3 regions of the Sporomusa sp. 246TCP1 genome follow, and region 3 is predicted to be linked to each of the others. Evidence: riboswitches for the same ligand, from Rfam matches in the RefSeq annotation. Region 3 holds a riboswitch; each other region holds the start of a gene.
The links. Region 3 has a riboswitch for cobalamin ahead of AC1ECB_RS10100 (nucleotide-binding protein). Riboswitches for the same ligand answer to the same signal wherever they lie in the genome.

Region 1: linked by a shared signal. The riboswitch ahead of AC1ECB_RS13405 (nitrogenase iron protein NifH) and the one ahead of AC1ECB_RS10100 (nucleotide-binding protein) in region 3 are both predicted to bind cobalamin.
Region 2: linked by a shared signal. The riboswitch ahead of cobI (precorrin-2 C(20)-methyltransferase) and the one ahead of AC1ECB_RS10100 (nucleotide-binding protein) in region 3 are both predicted to bind cobalamin.

What each region holds. Positions count from the first base shown of each region.
Region 1 is NZ_CM170492.1:2,895,413-2,898,693, forward strand. Features, by position in the region: gene AC1ECB_RS13400 (nitrogenase component 1) at 1-1,003, opposite strand, end outside; gene AC1ECB_RS13405 (nitrogenase iron protein NifH) at 1,029-1,880, opposite strand; cobalamin riboswitch at 2,293-2,474, opposite strand.
Region 2 is NZ_CM170492.1:4,453,068-4,456,348, forward strand. Features, by position in the region: gene AC1ECB_RS21045 (FecCD family ABC transporter permease) at 1-504, opposite strand, end outside; gene cobI (precorrin-2 C(20)-methyltransferase) at 501-1,223, opposite strand; cobalamin riboswitch at 1,338-1,522, opposite strand; gene tsaA (tRNA (N6-threonylcarbamoyladenosine(37)-N6)-methyltransferase TrmO) at 1,709-2,833, opposite strand; partial or broken gene AC1ECB_RS21060 (TonB-dependent receptor domain-containing protein) at 2,897-3,281, opposite strand, start outside.
Region 3 is NZ_CM170492.1:2,053,064-2,056,344, reverse strand. Features, by position in the region: gene AC1ECB_RS10110 (hypothetical protein) at 91-411, shown strand; gene AC1ECB_RS10105 (carbon-nitrogen hydrolase family protein) at 534-1,295, shown strand; cobalamin riboswitch at 1,710-1,893, shown strand; gene AC1ECB_RS10100 (nucleotide-binding protein) at 2,052-2,864, shown strand; gene AC1ECB_RS10095 (nitrogenase component 1) at 2,851-3,281, shown strand, end outside.

The DNA.
Region 1 (3,281 bases), 840 kb from region 3:
ATATTGTGGAAACAGAAAAGCCAGCCAACGTCAGAGCATAGGCGAGTTCGAAAGACCTTGCTCCAATTCCCACCGCAATTTGTTTGCCTGCTAATGTCGCAGCAGTTTGTGCCGCCAACTGATGATAGGCTTTCGAATCCTGGCTGAAATCCCAGGTTGTATGTAGCGCCTTCATCAATGCCCCATAGCTGCCTTTGATCTCTTTCATATTGTAGCAGGCAGGCAGAAATACGAAAGGTATGTTCCAATTTTTCTGTATGCCCACTGCCAAGTCATAACCAAAGCGATCCAAGGCAATGTTCAGTTTGCCTGTTGTCATTTCCTCAAATTGTTCGTAAGAGTCCAGCGCGGCAAATTCTCTGATTTCCCCGTCGGAACAGTAGTGCATAAGCATCTTTCTTAGTCCGGAAGTTTCAGCAAGCTTCCCTGCGTCTCCCAACAAGTGAATGCAGTTATTGCTTCCGCTCCGATTACCTTGTTGCAACAAATCGATAAAAATATCACACAGCCGCTCTTTAGGCAGCGTCCGTCGCCGGGAAAGCGGCCCCCGCTCAAAGACCTTCACCGGTATCCCGTATTTACTTTCTACGCGTCCGGTTATACTGGCAAAATCAGTGCCGGCAAGAATATCGGCACAAGTAACATACACAATGATCGCTCTTGATCGGCGCGAAGCCGCCAGGTCTGTAAGCGATTCTTCCAAATTTTGCAGATGATTGCCGGCAGTAAAATCATTGCTGGATATAGGGTGCAAAAACAAGCGTTCTTGCAAACTTTTTTTCGCAGCTCTGAAGTATAGCACCCGTGAACAGGATGCAGGACCGGCCGCTACTACGTCAATGCCCGGCACAGCCAAGGCCAGATTAACCAGTTCTCCACAGTCGTCATCCGCTATGCCCCGGTCAAAAAAGCTATCAAGCGGTATTGTATCTGTCACAGCCGAAAGATTGATCTTCTCAATACTATGGCTTCCCTGTTTATAACCTGCACAAGACAAATTCATTTCCTCCCATTTCCGGCCCCGCTATTTATGCTTTTGCCAATTCCAGATCAAGCATATAGTGACTGAATGTTTCCAGTTCATCATCATTCAGCGCTCTTATGTGCGTTTGACCCTGATGTTTAGCAATGACCCCTGCCAGTTCTTTAAAGAAACCAGCGGCTTCTGAATCCGGATACTTTTCCAGCACGGTTTTGCCTGCCAGTTCCGACAGGGTTATTTCCCGGCTGAACGGGACATCGGCCACTACCTGCGTACCCGTCAATAAGGCAAACTGCTCCACTGCCTCACGCTTCGACTCACCGGTCCTGCAATTGTGAATTAATCCCCCCAGCGTTACGGACCGTGCTCCCTGACTTCTGCTAATCGCTTTCATGATGTTATTGGCAGCATATAGCGACATGAACTCCGCTGATGTCACAATATAAACGGTATCTGCATATCGTTCGCGCATCGGAACCGAAAAGCCGCCACACACAACATCGCCCAGCACGTCATAGATAACAGCGTCCCATTCCTCCCGCCAGAGCTCCAGGTACTTCAATTCCTCCATCATGGTGATGATCCCCCTGCCAGCGCAGCCAATGCCGGCCTCAGGCCCTCCCGCCTCGATGCAGTCAACACCGCCAAAACCCGAAAAAACAATATCGTTCCTGTCAATCCCCTCTGGTTTTATCTGCAATTGTTGCAACACGGTAGGAATTTTACGCCCCACCAGGCAGCGTGCGGAATCCGCCTTCGGATCGCATCCGATATGTAAAGTCTTACAGCCTTGGATCGCCAGCGCTGCGGAAACATTGGCGGAAACTGTGGATTTGCCAATTCCACCTTTGCCATAAAACGCAATCTTTAAACAGTCTTTCTCATTTTGTGGATTCATGTACATCCCTTTCTATGCCAAAAGGCTGCAACAGTCAGCATTTTGGCACCCCCTACTGCAGCCGGAATTCATTGCGTACAAACAATATCACTGACAACGCAAACTACGCATCTACTAGAAATTTTTGCTTGCAAAATTACACGTTTACATCCGGTAATTTCCTGTTAGAATTTATAATCTAATTGCAGGCGATACACCTGATCTTCCACTTGTGCGCTGGACGGGCCTCTTCTAAATCTTCTACCTGTACTGGACAGCAACTATACCTACTACGAATAAAAAATCTCCCGGCCATAGGCGGGAGATAGAAACAATACCTCTGTTGTATTAAAAAATCCCGGCGTAAAACGCCGGGAAGAAATACCATACAACATGTATGTACTTAACCCCCTCCCCATCGCTCGTAGGTAAAACGGTGATTGACAGACAGGCAGTTCTCCTGGCTCTAGATCATCGCTCGTCCAAACCTTCCCAAGACGCGTGTCTCAGTGGCATACTTTGGATTCGCTCCCTATTACAGTGGCGGGACCGCGCCGGCGTTACACCGGTCTTCCCTATTAAGCCCTCGTGGGCACCTATCTCAACACTATTTAATTGTCCTGAAAGTACATTACTCCATAATTTGCTTTCATAATAGCATTTTTTGTAATGATGTGTCAATTTTTTTGTAAAGTTTGCGGCAGTGGAACGGTCTGGTTGGCCCAAGCTCCGGCGGGCCTTGTTTTTCGTTCCTGTCGAGACCCCGCGCATTGGGCGGGGCCAGCCGTCGTTCCCCGTCCCCCGGCAGTCCGGGCGCGAGCGGCAGGATTCTTTCATAACGAAAGTCCGGGAAGGATGCTGACAGTTTTGGCTGAAAATGATACTATAACCTTTATTGGGATATATTCACATTAAAAGGTGAACATGATAAAACGACCACTTTTTAAAAAACGGCAGTGTGTCACTTTAATGCTGAGTGTTTCTAAATAAAAAGAGTTAAACTTACGATATCAAATTATTCATCAGCATAGCAGAAAAAAATACAAAATGTATTTATAGATGGAGGTGTCTTATGCTTACACTTATACTATTACTCATTGCATGCTTTATAGTATGGAAATTAACAAAAGCAAAACCAACCCAAAACCTGTCTTCAACGATCAAAATCGTCCAAGAGCGCTTGCCTGGCTCAAAAGTCCGAAAACCTTCCCGTGACTACCAAAACATAGAATATGATAAGGATGGGTGGGTACACATTCAAAACCCCGATTTCTTCGGGCAATACTCGAAATCGCCAAATGACAAATTCTCAATAACTTGGTCTGACTCCGATCCAAATTATCTTTTTAGACTATGGGGATGAAAAGATCTATCGGTACAATTTTTGATTTACCACTTACAGTGCAGATGCCCTCCAAAAAT
Region 2 (3,281 bases), 2.4 Mb from region 3:
ATTGGCTGATGATACATAGCCACCTACACGAGCCATAGACATAACAATAAGTAATGTCGCCACCGCTCCACCAAAGGCAAACAAGGTTACCGGCAGACCGCCCTGCGCAAAAACATTGAGATAAATAGCCACACTAGCGCCAAATGCCGCCCCTGTCGATACTCCCATAGTATACGAATCAGCCAGCGGATTCATTAACAGTGCCTGAAAAACGACACCTGCAACTGCCAGTCCCCCGCCAACTATAATGGCAGCTAAAATACGCGGCAGACGGATATCCCAAATAATAGCAATCTTAGCTGCATTGATATGGGCGTAAGCCTCCGGATTACCTGTAAGTTGTCCATAAATTACATTGGCGGTATCAGCCATGCTAATATCTGCCCGGCCAAACCCGATAGCGGCCAAAGTGAATAGCACCATAGCTGCCAACAGTACAAGACCCGCCACCCGCACCTTGGCTTGTTTATAACGGAGCAGCGGTGTTAACGGGCTAGTGCTCATGCCAATGCATGTTTACTCACTTTGGAGCGTTTCGTTAGAATGGTTGACAGGTAGTTCACCTTTTTGCTGCCATTAGTTTCAAGGTCATGAATGATTTCTTCACCTTCCAAACCACATTTCGAAACCATAACAGCGTTTTCCACCATACCGTGTCTATTTAATTTTTCAACAATTTCGGTAAAATTTTTGTATACTTTCATGAGTACAACATTGTCAGATACAGCCAGCACTCTTTCTAGCCGTTCATCATCAATGGTTGCCGGCACAATGCTAAGAATGTCGCCACCCTCCGCGAGCGCCATCCCCAGGCGGTTGCCAATGGCCGAGAAGGAGTTCACTCCCGGAATATTGATAATCTCATGACCGGAATCTTCCAGCAAGCGATGTACATACATATAGGTACTGTACAGCATGGGATCGCCCAATGTCAAAAAGGCCACTTTTTTACCTGCATCCAAAAGTTCCAGGATGGTCTTTTTATTGTTCACCCAAGCATCAGACAGTGCCTGCGCATTATAGTTCATCGGAAATACCAATTCTAAAATCTCGCTGCTTTCCTGAATATAAGGACGGGCGATAGACATTGCCGTGCTTTCATCCTTTTTCTCCGTCCGTGGAGCAATAATTACATCTGCTGTTTTAATAGCGTTAATCGCCTTCAAAGTTAGTAATTCGGGATCGCCAGGCCCCACGCCGATGCCGTAAAAAATTCCTGCCATATACTAAACAACTCCTTAACATAAATAAAATCTCTGTCACCATTCAATGGAGATAACAGAGATTGTTTGCCTAAAATCGGCACACAAATCCCCTCCCCATCGCTCGTAGGTTAAACGGTGATTGTTAAACAGGCAGTTCTTCTGACTTAGGATCATTGCTAGTCTGCGCCTTCCCAAAATAATGTTCTATTTCAGTGGCTTATTGCAGACCGGCTCCCCATCACAGCGGCGGGACCGTGCCGGCTTTGAACCGGCTTCCCTATTAAGCCCAATCGGGCACCTGTTCCCTATGGAATTAACTAAATTGTATGATTAAAAGTGAAAAAAGTCAAGTACAAACTGTGCCCTACAGGACGTGTTAGCCTTCATGGCTTATTAATTCATTGTTTTTTGTACCACGACAAAAGTACTATGAATACAATTTGTTCTTTTTAGTTTTTATAATCCAGATACCTTGAACCCGCTCCTATAAGCATCTATTCCAGTCATTTCTTCTCTTGTCTATTTAATACTATTCCTTGTCCCTTGACTTGGTAATATTCCTGACCTGCGCACACACGACAAAGCACTTGGTTTTCCCCTTGCTTTACCGACTTTGTTGCCATAAGCAATTCCCCGCATTTATCACAAACGGCAGTATCAGTTACCGGCGCATAGACCGGCAAATCAGGTTGAACCGTTTCGACAGCCAGCAATTCTTCGAACGGAAGCTGCACCATAGCAAAGGCAACTTCCCGCGCCGTTTTCCTGAAGAGTATTTCATCGTCGGGATTCCATGACCGGTTCTTAATCACTTTATCCATAAGCGGGTAAAACTCCGGCGCCAAGCTGTCAATGTGAGCGCGGAATTCCGGACGCACCCGGACGCGTACTCCTTTTTTCTCGCCTCGCATGGCAAAAGTAACCGCCGTGCGTCCCAGATCACGGTATATTAGAGAGTTGTTTCCAAGTGTGCATCCAGAAACAGCTTGTATCCCGTCGGTAAAACAGGCATTTATTTCGACCACGGCAATAAGCTCTTCCATGCCGTCAGATTGAGAAAGATCAATCCCCTGTTGACTCAGCCCATACATGGAAGCCATAACCCCCAGTGCAATTCCCGGACAAAAATGGCCATGAATTTCCGCAGTCTTTATGAGACAGCGGACTGCGTCTTTTTCTCGTATAGCCTGAATAAAATCCCTTCTGGGATTATACTTTAAGTGTTCCAAACGTTCTTTCTCTGTAACATCAGTATCAAGAAACGGAACATACGGTTTCAAATCATAGACCGGACTCCCGTTTACAGCATCCAATCCCTGTACATGCAGCAAGTTTCCCTCTATACCAAGCAGTTTTACAGTGGTCATACCTATAGACGATGGCCGTTTCGGACTGCGTGAAGCAAAAACCCCTTTTACCTCCCCAGTATAGGTTGGCCCTTTGAGTTTATAGCCTTCCGCAAGGTGAAACCCGAAAAAAACCTGGATGTGCTTAGACTCATTAAGCCGGTACAAGCCTTCAGCAAATTCATCATGTATGATTATCCGGCTGCTGCTTTGCCGCATCTCAAAAGGGTCAGCCGGTGAGCTATAAGGACTTTCAACCCTGCCTATTTCGGTTAATTTCATATTCGTTACACTCCTTTAACTTCGGTTAAATTAATTTTTTCTGCCTATATAACAAATATTCCTTTAAAATGCCAATTGATAGGACAAATTGTAGGTAGTTCCCTGCATTTCCAATCCGGAAATTTCTTGATAGTCTTTATCAAAAATATTATTAACAGCCAAAGCTATCGTGGAATTATTTCTGCTGTAAGCACAAGCTACGTCAACAAGTGTATGCCCGCCTAAAGTAGTATTGGTATCAACCTTCTTTTCACTTCGATAGCGGCCGTTTAAAGAGGCTTGAAACCCTTTTTGATTGTTGTAGTACAGACCTAAATTAATAGTCTTTTGGGGGATATCCGTCAAATCCAGTATCCCTTCAGGATCAAGTCTGTCTCCACTTTTAGCTGCGGTTTGCGTAGTATAATTCAATACTAGTCCTAAGTGGTGGTTAAACTGGTAATCTGTC
Region 3 (3,281 bases):
TCATTTTCGTAAGGTTCATCTATATTTTACCGCTTACAGAACGATGTTGTAAGAAAAAAATTACTTAAATTGATGGGAGATGTTTTAATAATGTCAAGTATTTCAGATTCAATAGTTCAAGGCACAATTCAAACGATTGCTTCTTCGGCAGCAGGTTATGCTGCTGGAAAAGCTATAACTGGTACTGAAGCGGGAGGGGCAGCGGGAATTGTTGTTGGAAAAATTGTAGATGTTACAATGAACTCAATTGACAATTATACAGGCTGGAGTGGCGCAGTTATTGATTACTTCAATAGTGTTGGACAATCTTATAGTGAGCAAAATGTAATCTATATCCTCAACAACCAACATTGCGCCAATAATAATATTGCCACCATAAAAACGGTTCGGTGGAACCTGTATATCAATTAAAAAGTCACCAGTTGATTGTATATGATGGATTCCGATTTTATAATAACCCTGATAAATCACTGTTTATATATAAAAAGTGAAATAAACATGAGAAAAATAGAAAATTCTAGTGAGGTTACGATATGCGGGTAGCATTTCTTCATTTGGATTTGAGCCGCGGACCTGAGAAACATAATATAACTTTGCTCTATAAAGCTATTCATTTGGCTGCCGAGCAAGGTGCCAATTGGATTATTACTCCGGAACTCGCAGTACAAGGCTATTATTTTGCTCATAAAACAGGAACGATGGAACTACCTGTGCAGCCTAGTCAGTCACTCTATCTGTTGACACAACTAGCAAAGCGTTACCAGTTGACACTATTTTTGGGTTGTGCCGAACAGGATAGTATGACAGGTAAAAATTATAACAGTTGCTTAGTAATCGGTGTAAATGGTCAAGTACTAGGCTGCCAGCGAAAAATGCAGCCTCATGGGGTAAACACAGAAGTGTGGGCATCTAAAAATGACAAACTGGCGCCTATTTTGTGTAAAGAAATGATGGCTGGAGTTCTAATTTGCTCTGATATTTGGTATATTGAGTACGCGCAGATTTTAAAAAAACAGGGAGCAAAAGTTATAATCGTACCAGCAGCTTGGACTTTAGGGAAATGTCATCCAATTGACTGTTGGGAAAGAAGCTCTGATGCTAGTGGACTGCCAATATGGATATGTAACCAGACTGGCAAGGGGGAAACACTGGATTTTAGTCAAGCGGAAAGTGCAGTGGTTGTAGATGCAAAAGTGCAAATAACCTATAATGGTTTACCCGCAGTACTACTTTTCAATTGGGATTGTTATAGTCAACGCTTATTATCATCGAAATTTACAGTAATAGCCGTTTGAGATTGAAGTAGTTTTTTAGCGGTGTTGGAGGAAGAAGGCGATTTAATGAGTAGTTATAAGTAAACACAGGGAACGGCGAATCAGCGAGAAATAGGTAGGTATTTTTGTATTGAACTAATGTCGTTTAGGCAACTCTTTTGTTGACAGATGGTATAAAGTCTGTTAGCATAATATTGGAATTAACTTCATGTATAATTACATAAATCAGTAATCGCCAATTATGCCCACAGGTGATGGGAAGGGGATTGTTATTAGCAGTTTATCCTTCCTAGCTTTTTTATTAAGCTAGGTTTTTTATTGGAATAAACTCATGGTTTAAAACCCTTTCTTATGCATATAAGGAAGGGTTTTCTGCAGTTGCCTGCCGGGCGTAAGCTATGTTGCGGTTTCGGATTGTGGATGGAAGAATTACAATTTCATAGTATTGAGATAGGTGCCCGACAAGGGCTTAATAGGGAAGTTCGGTGTAATGCCGGCGCGGTCCCGCCACTGTAGTAGGGAGCGAATCCGAAATATGCCACTGAGACAAGCTGTCTTGGGAAGGTTTGGAGGAGCGATGATCTAGAGCCAGGAGAACTGCCTATCTAACAATCACCGTTTGACCCGCGAGCGATGGGGAGGGGATTTGTACATAGACTGATGTTGTATATCAGCATTTGCATATTTTCATCTCCTGAACATTGTTCAGGAGATTTTTATATTAATAGCTGTTTAAGGTATTTAGCGGCTTATTGGTTATTTGATAGGGGGAGAAATATGAAAAAGATAGCGTTTTATGGTAAAGGCGGTATTGGCAAATCAACGACAGCAGCCAATGTATCGGCAGCACTAGCACAGCTGGGAAATTCCGTTTGTCAGATTGGCTGCGATCCCAAAAACGATTCCACGCGGCTGCTATTGGGCAGGACATGCATGCAGACGGTGCTGGATATGACCAGAAAGTATGGCGATGAGGTCACGCGGGAACAAATTGTTCATACCGGCTTTGCCGGGGTGAAATGTGTCGAAGCCGGCGGTCCGGAACCGGGGGTCGGGTGTGCCGGACGCGGCATTATCGTTGCATTGGAAAAAATGAATGCCCTGCAGGTAATTAATGAAGATCAAGTCGTTCTGTATGATGTGCTGGGAGATGTGGTCTGCGGCGGCTTTGCCGTACCCATTCGGGAGGGGTATGCCACCGATATCTATATTGTTTCATCCGGTGAACTCATGTCTTTGTATGCTGCCAATAATATTGCCAAAGGGGTAGCACGGTTTGCCGGCCGTGGCCGGGTGCGTCTGGGCGGCATTATTGGCAACAGCCGCAATATTGTTCATGAACAGGCACTGCTGCAGGAGTTTGCAACAAAATTGAATACCCGACTGATTGCCTTTATTCCCCGTGACCAGATGGTGCATCAGGCGGAAATAAACCGTAAAACTGTCATTGAATGGGCACCCCAGTCCACGCAGGCCGATGTATACCGGGAACTTGCCGGCTTGATCATGGAGAACGCTGCCTTAACAGTGCCGACACCGGTTGGTTTTGAAGAATTGGAGGAGTTGGTGCTGCAATATGGTGTTGAATAAGCGGTATATGATAACGATGAAACGCAGTTGCAGTTGCAGTATGCCGGGGGTCTGGCGCGCTGTGGCCCATAACGAAGGCGCTGTGGTGATTTATCACAGTCCGAAGGCCTGCGGGCATGTAACCCGGGAAATGGACTTAGGCGGGCATTATCACGCATTGGCCCGCGGGACCTTTGTTCCCAGGCATTATACAGCGCCGCTCATCACCAGTAATTTGCAGGAGGAACACTCTATCTTTGGCGGTGCCGATCAACTGCGGCAGTGTATTGAGTATGTTGTTAAGCGGTACAAGCCTTTGTACATTATGATTGCCAATTCTTGTGTGGCCGGTGTAATCGGCGACGATACCCCGGCCATTGCCCGGGAGGCGGAAGCAGACTTCGGCATACCGGTGCTGACAGTACCTTGCAACGGTTT